DNA from 2 places in the Candidatus Pelagibacter sp. HIMB1782 genome. Region 1 is predicted to be linked to the other one. Evidence: riboswitches for the same ligand, from Rfam matches in the RefSeq annotation. Region 1 holds a riboswitch; the other holds the start of a gene.
The links. A riboswitch is a leader RNA that binds a small molecule or an ion and turns the genes downstream of it on or off. The one in region 1 is predicted to bind glycine.

Region 1 (7,433 bases):
AGTTGGTGGTGAATTAGATTTAAAATTTCAATGGAATAGTTGTTCGATAAATACCAAGGCAAATATTGGATCAAATAATGGAAAAAAATTAGAGAACGGTCAAAAAATAAATATTTTAAATATCAATTCAGATCAAAGTAAAAAAAAGACAAATTATATAAACTCTAAAGTTGAAAATATTAGAGTAATAAAAGGACCAAACTTTGATTATTTTTCTGAGGAAGGAAAAAATATATTTTTTGAAAAAGAATTTTCTGTATCAAAACTTTCAGACAGAATGGGAATGAGGTTAGAGGGTCCAAAAATTGAAAATATTGTAAATACCAATATTAAATCAGAAGGTTTGTTAAAAGGAGTTATCCAAGTACCAGCAGATGGAAACCCAATTATTATGCTTTCAGACCATGGTACTATTGGAGGATATCCAAAAATTGGTGTGGTAGCTAGTGTTGATTATGATCGATTGGTACAAATATCTCCTGGCTCAAAAATCAAATTTAAAGAGATAAATTTATCTGATGCTGAAACTTTATTTAAATTGTATGAGATGGATACTCAGAACTTACTCAATCAAATATAATGAATATAATTAGAAAACTTCCAGGGCCTTTTTTAATTTTCTTAGGTGCCTGTAGTCTCAGTTTTGGAGGTTTGATTGTTAAGTCATTTGAAGGAGCAACTCTTTGGCAAATATTATTTTGGAGAACAATATTTTTCCTAATTGTAATTAGCTTGTACTTAGCTTTAACTTATAAAAAGCAGGTATTTAAATCCTTTTATAATTTAGGATTTCCTGGTTTCTTTGGTGGATTTATTTTATCACTCGGTTTTAGTGGTTATGTATTTGCGATGTATAATACTACAGTTGCTAATGCTAATTTTATTATTCAAACACAAACAATCTTCCTAGCAATATTTGGTTACTTTTTTTTAAAAGAAAAAATTTCAGCAATCACTCTGACTTCAATAATTCTTGCAATTTCAGGAATACTTCTAATGGTTGGAAGCTCTTTATCTCCAGGTCAAATGTCTGGAAATATTGCAGCTTTCATAATGCCAATATCATTTGCTACATTAATTTTAGTTGTAAGAAAATATCCAACTGTTGATATGGTTCCAGCTCAATTTGTTGCTGGTGTTTTTGCATTGTTAATCGGTTATTTAATGTCAGAAAAAATAATGATATCTCCTAATGATATCTTTTTAGGATTTTTAGCTGGGTTTTTACAGTTAGGATTAGGTTTTATATTTATTACTATTGGTGCTCAACGAACACCATCAGCAATGGTTGGAATCATAATGTTAACAGAAGCAGTACTAGGTCCTTTATGGGCGTGGTTGTTTATAAATGAACAACCGCCTTTCATAGTTATAATTGGAGGATCAATAGTTATTTTTGCAGTTTTACTTCAATTTTACAATTTATATACATCAGAAAAAAAAGCGATCTAATAACATTTGACATTAAACAGTATTTATTAGAATATTTGTTAACGGGAGAGATCACAAACTTTGTGACACCGAAGGAGCAACCGCCCAGGAAACTCTCAGGTAAAAGGACCGTATTATATTAACTCTGGAAAGAGATTGAGTTCTCGCCGAAGGAGTAAAACTCTCAGGCAAAAATACAGATGGGTACGACAGAGTTAGTATGGGAAAAAAAACATCTTTAAACAAACTTCATCAAGATAACCAAGCTAAATTTGTAGAATTTGCTGGATATGAAATGCCCATACAATACAGCAAAGGAATTGTTGAAGAACATAAATTTACAAGATCAAATGCAGGTATTTTTGATGTATCTCATATGGGTCAATTATTTATTTATGGCGAAGAAGATTTAACTGCTGATCTTGAAAAAATTTTTCCACTTGATTTAAAAAATTTGAAACAAAACTGTTCTAAATATAGTTTTTTAATGAATGATAGCGCAGGAATTCATGATGATTTGATAATCACTAAAATTGAAAAAGGATATTTAATTATTTTAAACGCAGCATGCAAAGATAATGATTTTAAAATTTTATCAGATTTACTGAAAAACAAATATGAAATGGTTCTTGATGATCAAAGAGCATTAATTGCAATCCAGGGTCCAAAGTCAGTTGAGATTTTAAACAAAACAATAGAAGGTGTTGAAAAACTTAATTTTATGACAGGGAACTGGTTTGATTTTAAAGATCAGAAAGTTTTTGTAACAAGATCTGGTTACACAGGAGAAGATGGTTTTGAAGTATCTATTAATAACGATTTAGCTGAAGGATTTACTCAAAATTTGATGGAAAAAGGAGCACAACTTATAGGACTTGGGGCAAGAGATACCTTGAGATTAGAGGCTGGATTGTGCTTATATGGACATGAACTTGATACTGAAAAAACACCAATTGAAGCAAACTTAAAGTGGGCGATTTCTAAAGAGAGAATTTCAAATGGTGGATTTGTTGGTTCTGATAAAATTATGAAAGAAATACAAGAAGGTACCTCTAAAATTAGAATTGGGATTAAGCCAGAAGGAAGATTGATTGCTAGAGAAAAAACTAAAATCTTTGATGATTCAGAAAAACTTATTGGCGAGGTTACCAGTGGAACTTTTGGTCCGAGTGTAAATGGCCCAATAGCAATGGGCTACATTGATAAAGAGTTTTCTAAAGTCGATACAAAAATTTTACTTGAAGTAAGAGGAAAAAAACATCCTGCAAGTGTTTGTGGGTTACCATTTTATAAAAAAAGTTACGTGAAAGGAGCAAACTAATGAGTGAGGTTAAATTTTCAAAAGAGCACGAGTGGATTACAGTGGAAGGCGATGTTGCTACCATTGGAATTACAAAACATGCAACAGAAATGTTAGGAGATATTGTTTTTGCTGAGTTACCTGAAAAAGGTTCAAGCGTTGAAAAAGACGGAACTGCAGGAGTAGTTGAGTCAACTAAAGCTGCAAGTGATGTTTATACTCCAGTAAGTGGTGAAGTAGTAGATACCAACCAAGCCATAGTAGATGATCCTGCTAAGATTAACGAAGACCCTGAGGGATCAGCTTGGTTTTTTAAACTTAAATTAAAAGATAGTTCAGAAATGGACAGCTTAATGAACAAAGAAGAATATGATAAATTTGCAAAGGAGAGTGCTAGCTAATGTTACATAATTCACAAAAAGACTTTTTAAAAAGACACATTGGCCCTTCAGAAGAAGATCAAAATAAAATGCTGAAGGAGCTTAATTATAATTCATTAGACGATTTAATAAAAAGTACAGTTCCAGAAAAGATACAATTGAAAGATGGATTAAATATAGGAGAGTCTAATTCTGAATATGAAGCATTAAGAAAACTGAAAGCGATTTCAAAAAAAAATCAAATTTATTCAAATTTTATTGGTATGGGTTACTATGGAACTTACACTCCATATGTAATTTTAAGAAATATTTTAGAAAATCCAGGTTGGTACACATCTTATACCCCTTACCAGCCTGAAGTAGCACAAGGAAGATTAGAAATGCTTCTAAACTTCCAACAAATGATTGTTGATTTCACAGGTATGGACATTGCAAATGCATCGTTGCTTGATGAAGGAACAGCAGCTGCAGAAGCTATGGGATTAAGTCATAGATTAAATAAAAAGGATAGTAATTTAGTTTTTGTTTCTGAAAATTGTCATCCACAAACAATTGATGTAATTCAAACAAGAGCAGAACCAATGGGATTAAAAGTACTTGTTGGTAATGAAGATAAAGTATTGGATCAACTTAAAGAGGATTTAGTTTGTGGAATTCTTCAATACCCTGGAACTTTAGGAGACATTAAAGATCCAAGTGAAGCCATTAGTAAAATCCATAAAAAAAATGGAAAAGCCGTATTAGTTTCTGATTTATTAGCTTTAGCGCTACTTAAAACACCAAGAGAATTAGGTGCTGATATTTCAGTTGGAAGCTCTCAAAGATTTGGAATTCCAATGGGTTATGGTGGACCTCATGCAGCTTTCTTTGCAACTAAAGATGAGTTCAAAAGATCTATGCCAGGAAGAATTATTGGTGTGTCTGTTGATAGACATGGAAACAAAGCTTACAGATTATCTCTTCAAACAAGAGAACAACACATCAGAAGAGATAAAGCGACAAGTAACATTTGTACTGCTCAAGCATTGTTAGCAATTGTTTCAGCTGCATATGCTATTTATCATGGGCCAGATGGAATAAAAACTATTGCAGAAAGAGTTTCTCAATTAGCTAAAAATTTTGCAGATAAATTAAAACAATCTGGATATGAAATTTATTCAGATCATTTCTTTGATACAGTTACAATTGTAACAAAAGATAAGACTGATCAAATCTATAAAAATGCTTTAGATCAAAAAGTAAATATTAGAAGAGTAAATTCTGAAATGTTGGCTGTTTCTTTTGATGAAAAGAAAAATGTTTATAGAGTAAATCAATTGTTGAAAATTTTTAACGCAGCTGAGTCGATTAAAAAAGAAGATCCAACAGTAAGTTTACCTAATTTACCAAAAAATTTACTGAGAACTTCTAAATACTTAGAACATCCTGTTTTTAATTCATATCATTCAGAAACAGAGATGCTTAGATATTTAAAAAAATTAGAAGATAAAGATATAGCCCTTAATAGAACTATGATTGCACTTGGTTCATGTACCATGAAATTAAATGCTACTGCAGAAATGATTCCTATTTCATGGAGAGAGTTAGCTGAGCCTCATCCGTTTGTACCAGTAGAGCAGATGGAAGGTTATAGAGCATTGTTCACTGATCTTAAAAATTGGTTAAGATCAATTACAGGTTTTTCTGGAGTTTCACTTCAACCAAACGCAGGTGCTCAAGGAGAATATGCAGGGTTAATGGTAATTAGAAAATATCATTTGGACAGAGGAGAAGAAAACAGGAATATATGTTTAATTCCAAGCTCTGCACATGGAACAAATCCTGCAAGTGCACAAATGGTTGGGATGAAAGTTGTAGTTGTTGATTGTGATAAAGAAGGAAATGTTGATTTTGAAGATTTGAAGAAAAAAACAGAAGCACATTCCGAAAATCTTGGAGCATTAATGGTTACATATCCTTCTACTCACGGTGTATTTGAAGAAAAAATTACAGATATATGTGAACTTATACATAAACACGGTGGTCAAGTTTATATGGATGGTGCAAATTTAAATGCACTTGTTGGTATTGCAAGACCTGGAAATTTTGGTCCAGATGTTTGTCATATAAACTTACATAAAACGTTCTGTATTCCACATGGTGGTGGAGGACCAGGAATGGGACCAATTGCATGTAAAAGACATTTGCAAGTTTATTTACCTAATCATCCAGTTGTTAAAGATTGTGGACCAGCTACAGGAATAGGAGCAGTTTCAGCAGCCCCTTGGGGAAGCTCAAGTATTTTATCAATTTCTTGGATGTATATTAAAATGATGGGTTCTGAAGGTTTAAAATTAGCTACTCAAGTCGCGATATTAAACGCAAACTATATAGCTCACAGACTTAAAGATCATTTCCCAATTTTGTACAAAGGCTCAAATGGAAACGTTGCTCATGAATGTATTATAGATATTCGATCAATTAAGAGTGAAACAGGTATCACTGAAGAGGATATTGCTAAAAGACTAATAGATTATGGTTTCCATGCACCAACAATGTCTTGGCCAGTTGCGGGAACTATGATGATAGAGCCAACAGAGAGTGAGAGTTTATCTGAGCTTGATAGATTTTGTGATACTTTAATTAATATCAAATCTGAAATAGATAAGATCAATTCTGGTGAGTTTGATAAAGTAGACAATCCTATTAAGAACGCTCCTCATACGGACATAGAACTTGCTTCAGATGATTGGGATCATAAATACACAAGAGAGCAAGCTGCTTATCCTGCTAAGTTCTTAAAAACAAATAAATTTTGGCCACCAGTTGCAAGAGTGGACAATGTTTATGGAGATAAGAATATCTTTTGTACTTGTCCAAGTATGGACGAGTTTAAAGAAGACGCGGCATAATCATTAATGAAAATTGCTGTAGTTGGTTCTGGTATATCAGGCTTAAGTGCTGCATATTATTTATCAAAAAAACATCATGTAGATCTTTTTGAGAAAGAAGATCATTTTGGTGGTCATTCCCATACAATAGATTTAATTTTTGATGAAAAGAAATTATCTGTAGATATTGGTTTTATTGTATTTAATTTTCAAACCTATCCAAATTTAATTAATTTCTTTAAAGAAAATGATGTTCAGATTGAAAAAAGTGACATGTCTTTTTCGGTTTCTGTAGAAAATACAAACTTTGAATATTGTGGAAAAGGTTTGAATGGAATTTTTTCTAACAGATCAAATTTGTTTAATCCTAATTTTTTAAAAATGTTTTTTGATATCATTAAATTTTATAAAAATAGTGATCAAATAAATGTTAGAGATCAAAAACTTACTTTAGGTGAATATTTAGAAAATAATAAACTATCAAAAACGTTTATTGATTACCATATCATCCCAATGGTATCTGCAATCTGGTCTATGCCACCTTATGAAGCTAGCAAGATGCCAATAACATTCTTTTTAAAATTTTTTCAAAATCACGGGCTCTTTAAACTAAAAAATAGACCTCAGTGGTATACTGTAACTAATAGAAGTAGAACTTATGTGAATAAAGTAATTTCAAAGATAAGTGGTGAATACTTTAAAAATTATAAAATAAAAAAAATTATAAGAAAATCAAAAGGATTAGATTTATATTATGGTGGTGAAAGTGAATTTTTTGATTACGATAAAGTTATTATAGCATCTCACGCTGATGAAGCTTTGAAGTTGATCGATAATCCTACTGAAGAAGAGACAAAAATTTTATCTAATTTTAGTTATAAGGAAAATATTGCATATATTCATACAGACAAAAGAGCGATGCCAAAAAATAAAAAGGCATGGTCCTCATGGAATTCATCAATCAATGACAAAGATTTAGAAAAAAATTCTATTACTTATTGGTTAAACCTTTTGCAAAACCTTAAATGCGATCAGGACATTTTTTTAACTCTTAATCCATATTTTGAAATTGATGAGAGTAAAATACTTAAAATAGTTAAATTTACTCATCCTTATTACGATCAACAAGCGTTAGATGCTCAATCTGAACTGTCTAGTTTACAAAATAAAAAAGATTTACTTTTTTGCGGGAGTTATTTTGGTTACGGTTTTCATGAAGATGGAATAAAATCATCTATTGAAATGCTAAAATACCTAAATGACTAATTCATGTATATATAATGGGAAAGTAATCCATAAACGTTTCAAACCTAAAGAGCACTATTTTAAGTATAGCGTTTTTTCGCTTTTAATTGATTTATCTGAGTTAAGAAAAATAGATCAAGAAATAAGCTTCTTCTCATTGAATAAGTTTAATTTAATTAGTTTTCATGAAAAAGATCATGGCGAACG
Region 2 (7,433 bases), 550 kb from region 1:
AGCAAAAAATTAAGGAGATTAGAGTAGAGGGTGTTTCTGGCTTAAATTCAGCAAAAATCGTCTTGGATGGAGAAGGTGAAATGCAATCAATTAAACTATCAGATGAAATAATGAAAGAAGACAAATCAATAATAGAAGATTTAATTGTAGCGGCGCATAATAACGCCAAATCACAATTGAAGTCGAAAACATCAGAAGAGATATCAAAAGCTACAGGTGGATTTGGAATACCTGGTTTTAAGTGGCCACTATAGTAGATGCAAAACATTAACGAGATTGAGGAATTAATTAAATTAATTTCAAAGCTTCCAGGTTTAGGACCAAAATCTGCTAAAAGGATTGTTTTAAAACTAATTAATAACCGCGATGAATTAGTAAAACCAATGGCAAATACTTTGGCTCAATTTTATAAAAATGTAACTAGATGTAATTCTTGTGGTTCACTTAAATCAATTTCAACTGGATGTATAAATTGTGAAAATACAAAAAATAAATATTCTAAGATTTGTGTTGTAGAAGACATTGCTGATCAATGGTCGATTGAAAATTCAAATATTTATCAAGGGTATTTTCATATTCTGGGAGGCACCATTTCATCAGTAGGTCAAAGAAAAGAAGATTTACTTGTAAATTCCCTGGTTGAGAGAGTTAATCGAGATAAAATTGAAGAAGTTATATTAGCCACAAGTGCAACTGTTGAAGGTCAAACTACTGCTTACTACATCCAAGATAGCCTAAAGAATTCTAATGTAAAAATTACTAAACTTGCACAAGGGTTACCTGTAGGTGGTGAAATTGAAAGTTTAGATGATGGGACTTTATTTTCTGCTTTTAAAAATCGGTCTAATTTAGTTTCTAATTCAGATTAGACTTTTTAGTAAGTCTATTTAAATGCAGTAAAGGTTCAGTATAACCAGATGGTTGTTCTTTTCCTTTAAACACCAAATCACAAGCAGTTTGAAATGCAATTGAATTTTCAAAGTTATTACTCATTCTTACATAATTAGAGTCATTTTTATTTTGGTCATCTACAATTTTAGCCATGTCTTTAAGAATTTCTACAACTTGAATTTTTGTTGTAATTCCATGATGTATCCAATTTGCAATATGTTGAGATGAAATTCTAAGTGTAGCTCTATCTTCCATCAAACCTACGTTATTTATATCTGGTACTTTGGAGCATCCAACTCCTTGATCAATCCATCTCACAACATAACCTAATAGAGTTTGAGCTGAGTTAGAAATTTCTTTATTAATTTCATCTACAGACCAATTTGGTCTATCAGCAGTAGGTATTGTTAAAAGATCATCAAGCTTTGCCTGTTCTCTGTTTTTTATTTTTTGTTGTTCATCAAAAATATTTATTTCGTGATAATGTAGCGCATGCAAAGCTGCAGCAGTTGGAGATGGAACCCATGCACAATTTGCACCTGCTTTTAAATGTCCAGTTTTTTGCTCCATCATATCTTTCATTTTATCTGGCATTGCCCACATACCTTTTCCAATTTGAGCTTTTCCAGAAAATCCACACTTTAAACCAATATCAACATTATTGTTTTCATAGGCTGTAATCCATTTTGAAGTTTTCATGTCACCTTTTTTAATCATCGGACCAGCTTCCATAGAGGTGTGCATTTCATCACCAGTTCTGTCTAGAAAACCTGTGTTTATAAAGAAAACTCTATTTTTTAATGATCTAATGCACTCTTTTAAATTAGCTGAAGTTCTTCTTTCTTCATCCATTATTCCAATCTTGCAGGTGTATTTTGGCAAACCTAAAACTTCCTCAACTTTTGAGAAAAGCAAATCAGTAAATGCAGTTTCATCTGGTCCATGCATTTTTGGTTTCACAATATAAATAGAACCAGTTCTTGAATTGGTTTTTTTTTTAATATCATGAAGGGCAGCAGCTGTAGTAATGAATGCATCCATTATTCCTTCTGGAACTTCACTACCATCTTTTAAAATTATTGATGGATTAGTCATTAAGTGACCAACATTTCTAACTAGCAGTAAACTTCTTCCATGAAGCTTTAAACCTTTTCCATCTTTTGAAATATAGCTTCTATTAGGATTAAGTTTTCTTTCAAATAATTTTCCTTCTTTTTCAAATTTTGATTTTAGATCACCTTTCATTAGACCTAGCCAATTTCTGTAACAAACAATTTTATCTTCTGCATCTACAGCAGCTACACTATCTTCGTTATCGCATATAGTTGACACCGCAGATTCTAAAATTATGTCACTAATACCAGCATGATCTTGTTGAGCCGCAAAAGCTCTTGAATCTTTTAAAATTTCTATATGTAAATTGTTATTTTTTAATATTATAGCAGACGGGTTGTCAGCTTCACCCCTATGACCAATAAACTTATTCTCATCTACCAAATCATATATATCAGCACCTTTTAAAGCTTTAAATTTTCCATGCTTAACCGCAAAACTTGTAATTTTTTGCCAACTCAATCCTGCTAATGGAAAATATTTATCTAAAAAATCTCTTCCATATTTTATTACCATCTCACCTCTTAACGGATCGTATCTTTCAGATACGCTATCTTCTGATTGTTCAATCACATCTGTTCCATACAGACTATCGTATAAGCTCATCCATCTAGCATTAGCTGCATTTAATGCATATCTCGCATTCATTACTGGTACAACAAGTTGAGGCCCAGCAATACTTGTTATTTCCTCATCAACATTTTGAGTTGATATTTCAAAATCATCACCTTCTTCTCTCAAATAACCAATTTCTGTTAAAAATTTTTTATATTCTGACAAATTAAATTCATTTCCCTTATTTTTTATGTGCCAATTGTCTATCTGTTTCTGTAAGTCTTCTCTAAATTTAATTAATTCTTTATTTTTAGTTGCTAATTCATTGACTGTTTTCTCGAACCCTGACCAAAAATTATCAACAGATAGATCTGTTTCTTTTAATAGCTCGTCGCTAATAAATTGAGAAAGTTTTTCAGATACTTTTAAAGTTTTAATATTTATATATTTTTCTTGCATATCACCTAAATTACCCCATCTGTATTTTTGCCTGAGAGTTTTGCTCCTTCGGCGGAATTAATTCTCTTTCCAGAGTGTTATGCAACTATCGGTCCTTTTTACCTGAGAGTTTCCGGGGTGGTTGCTCCTTCGGTGCTAAATTTAATAGTCTCTCCCGACAATAAAATATGTATCCTCTTCTAGAAAAGAGTCAATTAATAACAATTACACTTTAAATTAAATATCATTTTATTGCCTTTTTTATGAATTAACCATCCGCTATAACCTTATTATGAAAAATTATCTTAATTTTGAAACTGAGATTAAAGATTTAGAGACAGAATTGGAAAAATTAAAAGATCCATATAATCAAGAGGGATTATCAGAAGTGGATACCCAAAAAATTTCAAAAACACAAGTTGAGTTAGATCAAAAATTAAATGATATATATTCAAACCTAGATCCATGGCAAACCACCATGGTTGCGAGACATGAAGACAGACCAAAGTCTAAATTTTTCATAGATAATTTATTCGAAGATTTTATTTCTCTATCTGGAGATCGTTATTATGGTGAAGATAAATCTGTACTTACTGGTTTTGCAAAATTTAATGGTCAGTCAGTTTTAGTTATCGGTCAAGAAAAGGGTGAAGATTTAGATAGCAGAATTCAAAGAAATTTTGGGATGATGCGACCTGAGGGTTATAGAAAAACTATTCGTTTAATGAATTTAGCAAATAAATTTAAAATTCCAATTATCTCTTTTATAGACACGCCAGGCGCTTATCCTGGTGTTGGTGCAGAGGAAAGAGGTCAAGCTGAGGCAATAGCAAAATCAATTGAATGCTGTATGGAACTTAAGGTTCCAACTATTGCAATAATTATAGGTGAAGGTGGATCAGGTGGTGCGATTGCATTAGCATCGTCTAACAAAGTTATCATGCTAGAAAATGCTATTTATTCAGTTATATCTCCTGAAGGCTGTGCAACTATATTATGGAGAGATCCAAAAAAAATGCTTGATGCAGCAAAAGCAATGAAGCTTTCCGCAAAAGATTTATTAAAATTAAAAGTTATTGATGAAATAATCCCAGAACCTTTAGGTGGTGCTCACAGGGATAGAGACCTGATGCTTGATAACGTTAGAAAATCTATTTCTACGAATTTAGATCAATACAAAGAAATGACGTCAGAAGATATAATGAATGAAAGAAAAAATAAATTTTTAAAAATTGGAAGAAATGATGGTTTTATGAGCAATGTAGAAGATTTAAGCAATTTGACCATTAAGAAAAACAATTTTGATAATATTTTTAAATCAAAAAAATTATTATTTGGTATTGGTGTAGGTTTATTATTGTTAGCTTCTTTGTTTTTTCTTGTTTAAGAATTATAAAGCTCCATGGCAATGTTTAAACTTCTTGCCTGATCCACAAAAGCAAGGTTCATTTCTTCCCATTTTTTTGGCTTGTGGTTTTGGATTTACTCTTTCCTCATTGGAAGGTCTTTTTTCTGTTATAACTTTTAAGTTCATTAAAATTGTAACGTAGTCTAATTTTAGTTTTTCTAATAAATTTGAAAATAAATCAAAAGCTTCTTTTTTATATTCAACTAAAGGATCTCTTTGACCGTAAGATCTTAATCCAATCACTTGTCTAAGTTGTTCTAAATATTGTATATGTGATTTCCAATTCAAATCTATTGTTTGCAAAAATATTCTTTTTTCAATTTCTTTTGCATGCTGCTCGTTTAGAACTTTAATTCTTTCATTACGTGTCTCATTAAATTTTGAGGATATTTGCTCTTTCAGTTCATTATCTTTTGCAGAAATCAAACTTTCAAGTTCAGTATCATTAAAACTTTTCCCAACAATTTGCCTTACTTTATTGTTAAATTCATTACTTTTTGGATTAGATAGGTTTTGAATTTTTAGTTTTATCAAGTCTTCTGATATTTCTTTTAAAAATTCGTCGGAATAATCAAAAATATTTTCACTATTCATTGCGTTTTTTCTTTGAGAAAACACAACATGTCTTTGGTCATTCAAAACATTATCAAATTTGATAAGTGTTTTTCTGATATCAAAATTTCTGGCTTCAACTTTTTGCTGAGCTCTTTCTAATGCTTTGTTGATCCAAGGGTGATCAATACTTTCACCATCTTTTAAACCAAGTTTTTCAAGCATATTATTCATAGATTCTGAGCCAAAGATTCTCATCAAATCATCCTCTAAACTTACATAAAATACAGAACTACCCTCATCTCCTTGTCGTCCAGCTCTTCCTCTTGCTTGATTGTCTACTCTCCTAGACTCCATTCTTTCGGTACCAATTACAAATAAGCCACCTAGAGATTTAATTTTTTCTTTATCTATTTTTAGCTGATCATCAGGAATTGATCCTTTTTTGCCACCAAGCTGGATGTCAACACCTCTACCAGAAATACTGGTTGTAATTATCAAAGATTTTTCTTTTCCAGCATTTGCAATAATTTCGGCTTCATTTTCATGGTTCTTTGCATTTAAAACTACGTGTTTAATATTTTTTTCATTTAATAATTTAGAATAAACTTCGGATTTGTTGATACTAGATGTGAAAACCAAAATTGGTTGACCAACTTCATGTTTTTCAATGATCTTATTTATTATCGCATCATTTTTTTCTTTATCAGTTCTAAAGATCAAATCATTATGGTCCTTTCGGATCATTTCTTTATTTGTTGGTATTACAACGACTGAAAGATTGTATATCTCAAAAAATTCTTCAGATTCTGTGACTGCAGTACCGGTACAACCTGATATTTTTTTATATAGTTTAAAATAATTTTGATAGGTAATTGATGCTAAAGTTTGATTTTCATTTTGTATCTGAATTTTTTCTTTAGCTTCAAGAGCCTGATGAAGTCCATCTCCAAATCTTCTTCCTTCTAGAATTCTACCAGTTAATTCATCTATAATTTTAAGAACTCCGTCTTTAACTATGTAATCCTTTCCTTTTTCAAATAAGTGATTTGCACGGAGTGCTTGATTTACATGGTGAACTAAATGAAGATTTTCTGGATCATAAAAATTATCATTTTTTAATATACCAGCATTAGAAAAAAGTTTTTCAACATTATTAATACCCTCGTTTGTTAAAAGTATACTTTTTTCTTTCTCATCTATTTCAAAATCTTTGTTATTTAAAATTTTAACAAGTTTATCTATTGTTAGGTATTGAGCAGTTTTATCTTCTGCAGCTCCAGAAATTACAAGTGGAGTTCTTGCTTCATCAATTAAACAGGAATCTATTTCATCTACAATTGAAAATGCATGAGATCTTTGAACCATTTCTTTTTGAGAAAACTTCATGTTATCTCTTAGATAATCAAATCCTAATTCACTGTTGGTTGCATAAGTAATGTCACAATTATAGTTTTTTTTTCTTTCTAGATCATCTTGGTCATTATTTATAAATCCGGAAGTAAGACCTAGAAAACTATATATGAGACCCATTTCTATCGAATCTCTTTTTGCTAAGTAATCATTAACTGTTACTATATGAACTCCATTTTCAGAAAGCGCATTTAAATAAGCCGCTAAAGCAATAGTGAGTGTTTTTCCTTCACCTGTTCTCATTTCAGCAATTTTACCTTCGTGAAGAACTACTCCCCCAATAAGTTGGACATCAAAGTGCTTCTCTTGTCTTGTTCTTTTTGCAGCTTCCCTTACTAGTGCAAATGCTTCAGGTAGAATTTCGTCTAAACTTTTTCCATTTTTTAATTGATTTTTAAATTCAACTGTTTTTTTTGGAAAGTCTGTATCACTTAATTTTATGAATTGTTCCTCGTATGAATTTATTTTTTCTACAATTTTTCCAATTCTATCCAGTTCTTTTTGATTACTAGATTTGATAAATTTTGTAATTAGGTTAAGTGGGTTAAACATGACTATTTGATTTATTCTTTAAATATATTGTTTAATATATGTATTAAACAATTATTTTAAATATCATGGGTATTAATTTAACAAATTTTTTAACCTCGAAATCGAAAAATACCAGAATGATGGATTTCCAGGACCTCGATCATATAGATGGCTTATCTATTTCAGCTCTAAGCGCAGGTTTATATAAAACTAAAAGAGATGATTTAGTAATGTTTTACTTTAGAGATGGCGCAAATCATGCCTCTGTTTATACTAAATCAAAAATTATCTCAGAAAATATTAAATGGAATATAAATCAAAAATCAAAAAAAATTTATTCTCTTATTGTAAATACTAGAAATGCAAATGCTTTTACAGGTAAACAAGGTTACGAAAGTCTCACAAAAATTGCTAATTTAACTTCTGAGCAATTATCAAAAAAACAGTTTGAAGATGAAGATTATCCAAAAAAAATTACTTCAAAAGAAATTATTTTTGGATGCACAGGTACTATAGGTGAAACCTTTCCATG

Region 2: linked by a shared signal. The riboswitch ahead of ACTTAO_RS04285 (malate synthase G) and the one ahead of gcvT (glycine cleavage system aminomethyltransferase GcvT) in region 1 are both predicted to bind glycine.

Annotation. Positions count from the first base shown of each region.
Region 1 covers NZ_JBNAKE010000001.1:264,020-271,452, reverse strand. The annotation lists gene ACTTAO_RS01460 (biotin-dependent carboxyltransferase family protein) at 1-580, shown strand, start outside; gene ACTTAO_RS01455 (DMT family transporter) at 580-1,452, shown strand; glycine riboswitch at 1,484-1,573, shown strand; gene gcvT (glycine cleavage system aminomethyltransferase GcvT) at 1,652-2,752, shown strand; gene gcvH (glycine cleavage system protein GcvH) at 2,752-3,132, shown strand; gene gcvP (aminomethyl-transferring glycine dehydrogenase) at 3,132-6,002, shown strand; gene ACTTAO_RS01435 (NAD(P)/FAD-dependent oxidoreductase) at 6,009-7,247, shown strand; gene ACTTAO_RS01430 (DUF1365 domain-containing protein) at 7,240-7,433, shown strand, end outside.
Region 2 covers NZ_JBNAKE010000001.1:812,205-819,637, forward strand. The annotation lists gene ACTTAO_RS04275 (YbaB/EbfC family nucleoid-associated protein) at 1-254, shown strand, start outside; gene recR (recombination mediator RecR) at 258-869, shown strand; gene ACTTAO_RS04285 (malate synthase G) at 856-3,018, opposite strand; glycine riboswitch at 3,098-3,185, opposite strand; gene ACTTAO_RS04290 (acetyl-CoA carboxylase carboxyltransferase subunit alpha) at 3,290-4,384, shown strand; gene secA (preprotein translocase subunit SecA) at 4,388-6,922, opposite strand; gene argJ (bifunctional glutamate N-acetyltransferase/amino-acid acetyltransferase ArgJ) at 6,988-7,433, shown strand, end outside.